One region of the Alsobacter sp. R-9 genome, then DNA from elsewhere that is predicted to be linked to it. Evidence: predicted binding sites of a transcription regulator. Region 1 holds the regulator's gene; each other region holds the start of a gene.
What was found. The regulator LexA, encoded in region 1, represses DNA repair genes until DNA is damaged. The targets are predictions, from matches to a motif close to TGTTCNNNNTGTGTTCNG.

Region 1 (3,413 bases):
CCGCTGCTCTTCGTGAAGGGACGGTTCGGAACGTTCGCCGATGCCGGCTGACCTCGCGCCCGCGTCGACGAACGTCGGTTCGGGCGCACGTCCGCGACGGATGTCCGCCGAACGGCGGCGCGCCGACATCGTGGCAAGGGCGGCGGTGGTGTTTGCCGAGCACGGATTCGGCACCGGAACGCGCGAACTTGCCGCCGCCATCGGCGTCACGCAGCCGCTGCTCTACCGGTACTTTCCCAGCAAGGACGACCTCGTCCGCGAGGTCTACGAGCATGTGTACCTGCGACGCTGGGACCCCGGCTGGGAGGACATGATCAGCGACCGATCCGTGGCGCTGCGCCAGCGCCTCGTGGCGTTCTACGAGGCCTATACGGCCACGATCTTTTCCCGCGACTGGATCAGGATCTACCTCCTCGCCGGCCTCGCGGGGATCGACCTCAACCGGCGCTACATCGGCCAGGTCGAGGAGCGCCTCCTCGGGCCGATCGCCCGGGAGACGCGCAGCGACCTCGGCCGACCCGACCGTCCGCCGACCGCGTCGGAACTCGAGCATGTCTGGCTGCTGCACGGCGGCATCTTCTATTCCGGCGTGCGGGTCCATGTGTTCGGACAAACCCCGCACGTCCCCACGGCCCAACTGGTTTCGGAGGCCGTGGACACATTCCTCGCCGGTGCGCGACGGCAGTTTGCTGCCGACTGACCGCGGTCTCGGCGAACGCCCGGCATCGCCCCGAGTCAGTACCGGCGCAGAAGGCTGACCAGCTTGCCCTGGATGCGCACGCGGTCAGGCCCGAGGACCCGCGTCTCGTAGGCCGGATTGGCCGCTTCCAGCGCAATCGAGGAGCCGCGGCGGCGCAGGCGCTTGAGGGTCGCCTCCTCGTCGTCGATCAGGGCGACGACGATGTCGCCCGTGTCCGCGCTGTCCTGGCGGCGGATCACCACGGTGTCGCCGTCGAGGATGCCAGCCTCGACCATCGAATCACCGCGCACCTCGAGGGCGAAATGGTCGCCGGTGCCGAGCATGTCCGGCGGCATCGCGATCGTGTGGCTCCGGGACTGGATGGCCGAGATCGGCGTGCCGGCCGCGATGCGGCCCATGACGGGAATGGAGACGGGGGAGTCGGCCTCCCCATGTGATGCGGTGACCTTCGGCCTGATCTTGCCGAGATTCCCCTCGATCACGCTCGGCTGGAAACGTCCGCGCGGAACCCCGTTCGGCACCGACTGCTCGGGAAGCTTGACCACCTCGATCGCTCGCGCGCGGTTCGGCAGTCGCCGGATGAACCCGCGCTCCTCGAGAGCCATGATGAGCCGGTGGATCCCTGACTTGGACTTGAGGTCGAGCGCCTCCTTCATCTCGTCGAAGGAGGGCGGCACCCCGTCCTCGCGCAGCCGCTCGTGGATCAGGAGAAGGAGTTCATGCTGCTTCCGGGTGAGCATCCGCGTTCGGCCTCGCTAGGGTGGTCGAGCCGACATCCGACTCGCCGCAAACAAACCACGAACAAAACATACATGTTCGCGCTGTGTTCGGCAATCGTGCGCTTGCGCTCTCGCTAGAAGCGCAGGATGCGACAGGCCTCGCCGGCCTTCGCGGCCGGGGCGTGGGGCGGGCGGATGATCAGCGCCTGGGCCTGTGCCAGGAGACGCAGCATGGAACTGTCCTGCCGGCCGAACGGCGTGGCGACCCGCCGGCCGTCCGGACCTTCCGAGATGCTCGCGCGGAGGTAATCCTGGCGCATGTCGTTCGCCGGCAGGTCCGCACCGAGGATCGCGGCCTCCGACCGGTCCGCCCCGGCATCCGCATCTCCGGCGAGAGCCCGCAGGAGCGGCAGCAGGAAGAGCTGGGCGCACACGATCGAGGAGACCGGGTTCCCCGGTAGCCCGAGGATGCCCATGGTCCCCAGCTGGCCGAAGATCAGCGGCTTGCCCGGCCGCATGGCGATGCGCCAGAAGCCGAGCGTCATGCCGCGTTGTGTGAGCGCCGACTGGACGAGATCGTGGTCGCCGACCGACGCGCCGCCGAGGGTGACGAGAACGTCGGCGCGCGCCGCCTCTGCAGCGGTGATCGCGGCCGCCAGCGACGCGAAATCGTCCGTGGCGATGCCGAGGTCGATCGGCTCCCCGCCGGCCTCCACCACCATGCCGGCGACCGCATACACGTTGGACGCGACGATCTGGTCGGGCCGCATGGCTTCGCCCGGCCGCACAAGCTCGTCGCCCGTCGCCAGGACCGCGACACGCGGGCGACGGCGCACCGGGACCGTGGCATGACCCATCGCGGCCGCGAGGGCCTGGGAGCGGGGTGTCATCCTGTGGCCCGCGGGGATCAGTTCCTCGCCTGCGCGGAAATCGAGCCCCGCCGGACGGACGAAGCGGCCGGCCGGCTCGGTCGTCCGAGCGACGATGGTGCCGTTCTCCGCGTCGGCGTTCTCCTGGATCAGCACCGTGTCGGCTCCCTCGGGAACGGGTGCGCCGGTGAAGATCCGGACCGCCTCGCCGGGGCCGACCCGGCCGGCGAAAGCGTGGCCCGCCGGCGCCGTTCCGATCACAGAAAGACGGGCGCCGGGGGCCGCCACGTCGGCGGCGCGCACGGCGTAACCGTCCATGGCGGAGGCGGGGAAGGGGGGCTGCGTCCTGAGCGCCGCGAGCGGCGTGGCCAGCGTGCGCCCCGCGGCCGCACCGATCGGGACCGTCTCGCTCTCCAGCGGCCGTCGCGCGAAATCGAGGACCATCCGCAGGGCGTCGTCGACCGAAAGGAGGGACATGGCAGGATCCGGCAGGCTTCTCGTGTCCGGGACAGGATGCGCAGAGCCGCGCCTGCGGTCCAGACGCTCCAGTGTCAGGGCTGCCCCTCGGCCCGGAAGGAGCCGGACTTGCCGCCGTCCTTCGCCAGCAGGCGGATGCCCTCGATCCGCATGCCGCGGTCGGCGGCCTTCACCATGTCGTAGATGGTCAGGCAGGCGACGGAGACGGCCGTCAGCGCCTCCATCTCGACGCCGGTCTGTCCGGAGACCCGCACGGTGGCCGTCACACGGATGCCGGGCAGCGTGTCGTCGGGCTCGAGCTCGACGGCGACCTTGCTCAGCAGCAGCGGATGGCAGAGCGGGATCAACTCGTGCGTGCGCTTCGAGGCCATGATGCCGGCGATGCGCGCAACACCGAGGACGTCGCCCTTCTTGGCGTTGCCCTCGCGGATGAGCGCCAGCGTCGCCGGCATCATCACCACCACGCCTTCGGCCACGGCCGTGCGATGGGTGACAGCCTTCTCGGACACGTCGACCATGGCGGCGGCGCCGCTCGCGTCGATGTGGGTGAGCCGGCTCATGCGACGGACCGTTCCGCTCCGGCGCCGAAAAGGAGGGCGCGTGTTGCCGCGGCGACGTCGTCCTGCCGCATCAGGCTTTCGCCGACGA
Region 2 (3,413 bases), 130 kb from region 1:
GGCGCGCAGGCCGTCGTCGTAGGAGAAGCGGACCTTCTCGTCGCCCGTGCCGTAGAGGATGACGTCCTTCGCCTTCTGCGGCAGGTCGGCCCACTTCACGGTGAGCTTGAAGCCGAAGTGCTGGCCCAGCGCCGCCAGCGTCTGCCCGTAGTAGGGCGAGGTGGAGCGCGCCCACGGCGCGACGGCGCCGCCGCGCAGCGTCAGCGTCTCGTCCGGCACCACCAGCATCGGGTCGATGGCCATCTCGTGGCCGAGGCCGTCGCAGGAGGGGCAGGCTCCGAAGGGGTTGTTGAAGGAGAACAGCCGTGGCTCGATCTCGGGGATCGTGAAGCCGGAGACCGGGCAGGCGAACTTCTGCGAGAAGATGAGCCGGCGCGCCTCGCCCTTGTCCGTCTTCTCGTCGGCGAATTCGATTACGGCGATGCCGTCGGCCAGTTCCAGCGCCGTCTCGAAGCTCTCGGCGAGGCGCGAGCCGATGTCGCCGCGCACGACGATGCGGTCCACCACCACGTCGATGTCGTGCTTGAGCTTCTTGTCGAGCGCCGGCGCGTCGGCGATCTCGTGGAAGGCACCGTCGATCTTGACGCGCTGGAAGCCGCGCTTCTGGAAATCGGCGAGCTCCTTGCGGTACTCGCCCTTGCGCCCGCGCACCACCGGGGCGAGCAGGAACAGGCGGGTCTTCTCGGGCAGCGCGAGCACGCGGTCGACCATCTGCGAGACGGTCTGGCTCTCGATGGGCAGGCCGGTGGCCGGCGAGTAGGGGATGCCGACGCGCGCCCACAGCAGGCGCATGTAGTCGTAGATCTCGGTCACCGTGCCGACGGTGGAGCGCGGGTTCTTCGAGGTCGTCTTCTGCTCGATCGAGATCGCCGGAGACAGGCCGTCGATCTGGTCGACGTCCGGCTTCTGCATCATCTCGAGGAACTGGCGGGCGTAGGCCGACAGGCTCTCCACGTAGCGCCGCTGGCCCTCGGCATAGATGGTGTCGAAGGCGAGCGAGGACTTGCCCGAGCCCGAGAGCCCGGTGAACACCACCAGCCTGTCGCGCGGGATCACGAGGTCGACGTTCTTCAGGTTGTGTTCGCGCGCCCCGCGAATGGCGATGACGCGGGTGTCCCCGGGACGCGCGGCCCGGTCGAAGAGGTCGTCGATGGATGCCATGTCGGTCTCTGGATGATCGGCGCGGGCGATGGCGCGGCGGCGGCAGCTGCCCTGGCCCGGCCGCCATGCCCATCGGCATTACCTAGTGCGACACGGGACGCGACAACAGGGCAAACCGTCACTTGCTCGTGTAGCAGCCGGGTGATAAGAACACAACAGGAACAAACGGGACCTCGGCCGGTGGGCCGCTGTGGATAACCCGGCAGTGGATAACCGGGGCGCGGGGGCCTGCACGCCGTCCCCGACCTGTATTGTGTCGACCGATTTTCCAGGAAAGCGTCAGGAGAGCGTCATGGCTGGCAGCGTCAACAAGGTGATCCTGGTGGGCAATCTCGGGCGGGACCCCGAGGTGCGCCGCCTCGGCAGCGGCGAGCCGGTCGTCAACTTCAGCGTCGCCACCTCCGAGACGTGGCGCGACAAGGCCAGCGGCGAGCGCAAGGAGCGCACCGAGTGGCACAACGTCGTCATCTTCAACGAGAACCTCGCCCGCGTGGCCGAGCAGTTCCTGAAGAAGGGGTCGAAGGTCTACATCGAGGGCCAGCTGCAGACCCGCAAGTTCACGGACAAGACGGGCGCCGAGCGCAGCACGACGGAGGTGGTGCTGCAGCGCTACCGCGGCGAACTCACGCTCCTCGACGGCCGCGGCCAGGGCGGCGGCGACGACGACTACGGCGGCATGTCCGGCGGGCGCAGCATGGGCGGCGGCAGCGGCGGCGGGGACTTCGGCCGCTCCTCGCCCATGGAGCGGCGCCCGGCCCCGGCCTCGAGCCGCCCGGCGGGCGACCTCGACGACGACATCCCGTTCTGAGGACGCTGGCGCCGGGCATCGATCCCGGAGCGGCAGGCCTCGCCGGAACGCGTTCCCCCTGAAGCACGCCGGCAATGGCGCGCCGGCGCATCGATGGTTGTCGGGAAGCGATTCCTCTCCCCCTTGTGGGGAGGTGTCGGGGGTGGGGTTCTGTCGACGGCCGCGCGCCTCACCGGTCGGTGGGTGGCCCGTTGCACCGGCCTACACCTTCTTGCATCGACCCCCACCCTCAATCCCTCCCCACAAGGGGGAGGGAGGCTGCAAACCGCCCGGCATATTGCGTTGGCGCGCGAAAGCGGTTCGGGTGACGACCCCGTGGGGCGTCCTGCCGGTGAGGGCCGTGGGGCGCCATGCCGGAGCGGCCCTGCGGCGCCCGCGCGGTGAACGCTCGCCCGCCCCTTGATCCCCCGCCGTGTCATGGCATCCTTCCGTCATGCGCGAAAACGCGCCGCCGGCCCCCGAACGGCGTCCATGAGGAGAGGAGATGGCCATGAGCGAGGGGCGGGGCGTGGAGATCGCCGGCGAGGCGCCGGGCGCCGGTACGGACGGCACGGCGGCCCTGCGGCCCGATCCGGTCATCCGGCGGATCACCCGCCAGGACGTGGCCGAGGCCTTTGCCGCGGGGCTGCGGGACTTCCAGGCCCAGCCCGTCTACGGGCTCTTCTTCGGGGGCATCTACGCCGTCGGCGGACTGGTGATGCTGCTCGCCACCGCATCGTGGGGGCTGCTCTACCTCGTCTATCCGCTGGCGGCGGGCTTCGCGCTCATCGGGCCGTTCGTCGCGGTCGGCCTCTACGAGGTCTCGCGGCGCCGGGAGACCGGGGAGTCGATCACCTGGGGCGCGATCCTCGGCGTCGTCTTCGCGCAGAGCCGCCGGGAACTGGGCTGGATGGCATTCGTCTGCGTCTTCCTGTTCATCCTGTGGATGTATCAGATCCGCCTGCTGGTGGCCCTGTTCTTCGGCTTCCAGCCCATGGCGATGAACGATTTCCTCAGCAACCTGCTCGGCACGCCCGAGGGCCTGCTGTTCCTGCTCATCGGGCACGTCGACGGGGCGATCCTGTCGCTGGTGCTGTTCTCGCTGACGGTGGTCTCGTTCCCGCTGCTGCTCGACCGCGACGTCGACTTCATCACCGCGATGATCACCAGCGTGCGCTCGGTCGTCACCAACCCGGCGCCGATGGTCGGCTGGGCCGCGGTCGTCGTCGTCGCGCTCATCATCGGCTCGCTGCCGGCCTTCCTGGGCCTCGCCGTGGTCCTGCCGGTGCTCGGCCACACCACGTGGCACCTCTACCGCAGGCTCGTGGCACCCCTGCCGGGATGACGCTGGCGCCGGTCCTCGGCCCGTCGCAGGATTTCGGCCCCCTCGAATCCCCTTGCCGCCGGAGTGCCCGATGCCCCATCCCGATCTCGACGCCATGCTGGCCGGCATCGTCCGCTGGGT
Region 3 (3,413 bases), on a different contig from region 1:
CGCTTCTTCAACAACACCCCCTTGGCCATCGCCACCGTCAACCGGCACGGGCGGATCGCGCGCACAAACGGGCCGTTCGCCCGGCTGTTCGGGGCCGTCTTCAAGGGCACGGACGCCGCCGAGCCGCGCTCCATTCTCGCCGTCGTGCCGGATCGCGACCGGGAGGCACTGGCGCAGGCGATCGCCGCCGCCGCGTCCGGCCGGGGCGAGATCGCGCCCGTGGAACTGGCGCTAGCCAGCGAGGGCAACCGCTGGGCGCGGTTCTTCGTTTCGACCGTCGAGAACCAGGACGAGGGCGAGGCTGCCATCGTCTACGCACTCGACACCACCGACCAGCGAGCGCTCGAGGCCCAGTTCGCCCAGGCGCAGAAGATGCAGGCCGTGGGCGAGCTCGCGGGCGGCGTGGCGCACGACTTCAACAACGTCCTGCAGGGCATCATCGGCTATGCCGACCTGCTGCTCGTGAACCACCGGCCGACGGACCCGGCGTTCCAGGACATCATGCAGATCAAGCACAACGCCAACCGCGCGGCGGGGCTGGTGCGTCAGCTGCTGGCCTTCTCCCGGCGGCAGACCCTGCGTCCGCAGGTGCTCGACTTCGGCGAGGTGCTCTCGGAACTCTCCCTGCTGATCAAGAAGCTGATCGGCGAGCGCATCGAGCTCGACGTCCGGCACGGTCGCGACCTGTGGCCCGTGAAGACCGACCTCACCCAGTTCGAGCAGGTGATCATCAACCTCGCCGTGAACGCGCGCGACGCCATGCCCGAGGGCGGCAAGATCACGCTGCGCACCGCGAACGTGACCGCGGCCGAGGCCGAGGCGCTGGGCGAGGAGCCCATGCCCGCGGCCGACTACGTGCTCGTGGAGGTGAAGGACACCGGTTCCGGCATCCCTCCGGAGATCATCGACAAGATCTTCCAGCCGTTCTTCACCACCAAGGAGGTGGGGAAGGGGACGGGCCTCGGCCTCTCGATGGTCTACGGGTTCGTCAAGCAGGTGGAAGGGTTCATCTTCTGCGACAGCGAGGTCGGGAAGGGCACGACCTTCCGCATCTACCTGCCGCGCTACGCCGGCGAGGCGCAGGAACCCGAGGCCCCGGCCCAGCCGCCGGCTGCCCCAGCGGGCGGCAAGGCCGAGCCCACGGTGCCGGCTGCCCCGCCGACGCGCGACATGACCGGCAACGGCACGGTGCTCCTCGTGGAGGACGAGGACGCCGTGCGGGCCTTCGGTGCGCGGGCCCTGCAGCAGCGCGGCTACACGGTGCTCGAGGCCGCCTCCGGCGTCGAAGCCCTGCGGGTCGTGGCGGAGCACGAAGGGCCTATCGACCTGATCGTGTCCGACGTGGTGATGCCGGAGATGGACGGGCCGACGCTGCTGGGCGAGCTGCGCCGCGGGGGTACGAAGGCCAAGATCATCTTCGTCTCGGGCTATGCCGAGGAAGCCTTCAGCAAGAACCTGCCGGAGGGCGAGGAGTTCGCCTTCCTGCCCAAGCCCTTCACGCTGAAGCAGCTGATCGAGGCGGTGAAGGGCGCGCTGGGCTGAGCAGAGGCTGCCGGCTCGACCTCCCGAATCGACGCGGCCGGTGCGGGACGTCTGGTCCGTCCCGCGTACTCGACCGGACGTTCGCGCAACTCTACATTGCAGCGCATCGCCGGGACGAAGCCGGTTTGAATTTCTCTGGTCTTTTCAGCGACGTGACTACCCGTGAAGCGTGAACAAAAAAAGAACTTGCCAGGCGGAACAAAGCGTGACCATCCTCATGGCAATCCCGTGTTGAGCTTCGCTCCGACCCCTGCCATAAGGACCCCCGTTCGATGTCCCAACCCACGCTCCGACTCGTCGAAGGACAATCCATGGACAAGGCCAAGGCCCTGGACGCCGCGCTCTCCCAGATCGAGCGCGCCTTCGGCAAGGGCTCGATCATGCGTCTCGGCAAGAACGAGAAGGCGGTCGAGATCGAGACGGTGTCGACGGGCTCGCTCGGTCTCGACATCGCTCTCGGCGTCGGCGGGCTGCCGCGGGGCCGGATCATCGAGATCTACGGGCCGGAGTCGTCGGGCAAGACCACGCTGGCGCTGCACACGGTGGCCGAGGCGCAGAAGAAGGGCGGCGTGTGCGGCTTCATCGACGCCGAGCACGCGCTCGACCCGGTCTATGCCCGCAAGCTGGGCGTGAACCTCGAGGACCTGCTGATCTCCCAGCCCGACACGGGCGAGCAGGCGCTGGAAATCGCCGACACGCTGGTCCGCTCCGGCGCCATCGACGTGCTCGTCATCGACTCGGTGGCAGCCCTCGTGCCGCGGGCCGAGATCGAGGGTGAAATGGGCGAGGTGCAGCCGGGCCTCCAGGCGCGCCTGATGAGCCAGGCGCTGCGCAAGTTGACGGCGTCGATCTCCCGCTCGAACACGATGGTCATCTTCATCAACCAGATCCGCATGAAGATCGGTGTGATGTACGGTTCGCCGGAGACGACCACCGGCGGCAACGCGTTGAAGTTCTACGCCTCCGTCCGTCTCGACATCCGCCGCGTCGGGTCCATCAAGGACCGCGAGGAGGTCATTGGAAACACGACGCGCGTGAAGGTGGTGAAGAACAAGGTTGCGCCGCCATTCAAGCAGGTCGAGTTCGACATCATGTACGGCGAGGGCGTCTCGAAGACGGGCGAACTCATCGACCTCGGCGTCAAGGCCGGCATCGTCGAGAAGTCGGGCGCGTGGTTTTCCTACGACAGCCAGCGTCTTGGGCAGGGCCGCGAGAACGCCAAGGGCTTCCTCAAGCAGAACCCCGACATCGCCAACCGTATCGAGGCGCAGATCCGCCAGAATGCCGGCCTCCTTGCCGACAGGATCCTCGACAACATCAATCCCTCCGCCGAGGACCTCGACGAGGGAGAGGCCTGAGGCGAGGCCATTCGGTCGGCAGCGTTTTGACGGCGGGCCTCGGCCCGCCGTTCTTGTCAACGGCCTTCGACAACGGCTCGACGCTGGCGCCATGCGCAACTGACCACCGGGTGAGCCCTGCACGCGGCGGCCGACCGGGCCTTACGCGCCCCGGCGCCCCGGCGCAGGGTCGTGGCGGGCGCTCTTGGGGCGAAAGGCCCGCCCAACCATCTGCAACGTCTCGACTTCCCGGACCCGCACCACTACAAAGCCTCATTCCGTCCCCGAGGGGGCGCGGCGCGGGGCTTTCCGGCGCCGCGGCCCCCGCTGTCGCGAGCGAGTGCCGGCCTGATGAGTGGCGTCAACGAGATCCGTTCCACCTTTCTCGACTACTTTGCCCGCAACGGCCACGAGGTCGTGGCCTCGAGCCCGCTCGTTCCGCGCAATGACCCCACGCTGATGTTCACCAATGCGGGGATGGTGCAGTTCAAGAACGTCTTCACGGGCATCGAGAAGCGGCCTTACTCGACCGCG

Region 2: the regulator LexA is predicted to act here: its motif matches at 1,308-1,325, upstream of uvrA (excinuclease ABC subunit UvrA).
Region 3: the regulator LexA is predicted to act here: its motif matches at 1,712-1,729, upstream of recA (recombinase RecA).

What each region holds. Positions count from the first base shown of each region.
Region 1 is NZ_JBTSWJ010000002.1:579,260-582,672, reverse strand. Features, by position in the region: gene ACX9GQ_RS05450 (flavin reductase family protein) at 1-51, shown strand, start outside; gene ACX9GQ_RS05445 (TetR/AcrR family transcriptional regulator) at 41-700, shown strand; gene lexA (transcriptional repressor LexA) at 736-1,440, opposite strand; gene ACX9GQ_RS05435 (molybdopterin molybdotransferase MoeA) at 1,554-2,765, opposite strand; gene moaC (cyclic pyranopterin monophosphate synthase MoaC) at 2,840-3,325, opposite strand; gene trpC (indole-3-glycerol phosphate synthase TrpC) at 3,322-3,413, opposite strand, start outside.
Region 2 is NZ_JBTSWJ010000002.1:446,935-450,347, forward strand. Features, by position in the region: gene uvrA (excinuclease ABC subunit UvrA) at 1-1,161, opposite strand, end outside; gene ssb (single-stranded DNA-binding protein) at 1,454-1,969, shown strand; gene ACX9GQ_RS04820 (DUF2189 domain-containing protein) at 2,460-3,293, shown strand; gene ACX9GQ_RS04825 (M20 family metallopeptidase) at 3,364-3,413, shown strand, end outside.
Region 3 is NZ_JBTSWJ010000011.1:83,821-87,233, reverse strand. Features, by position in the region: gene cckA (cell cycle histidine kinase CckA) at 1-1,542, shown strand, start outside; gene recA (recombinase RecA) at 1,815-2,900, shown strand; gene alaS (alanine--tRNA ligase) at 3,231-3,413, shown strand, end outside.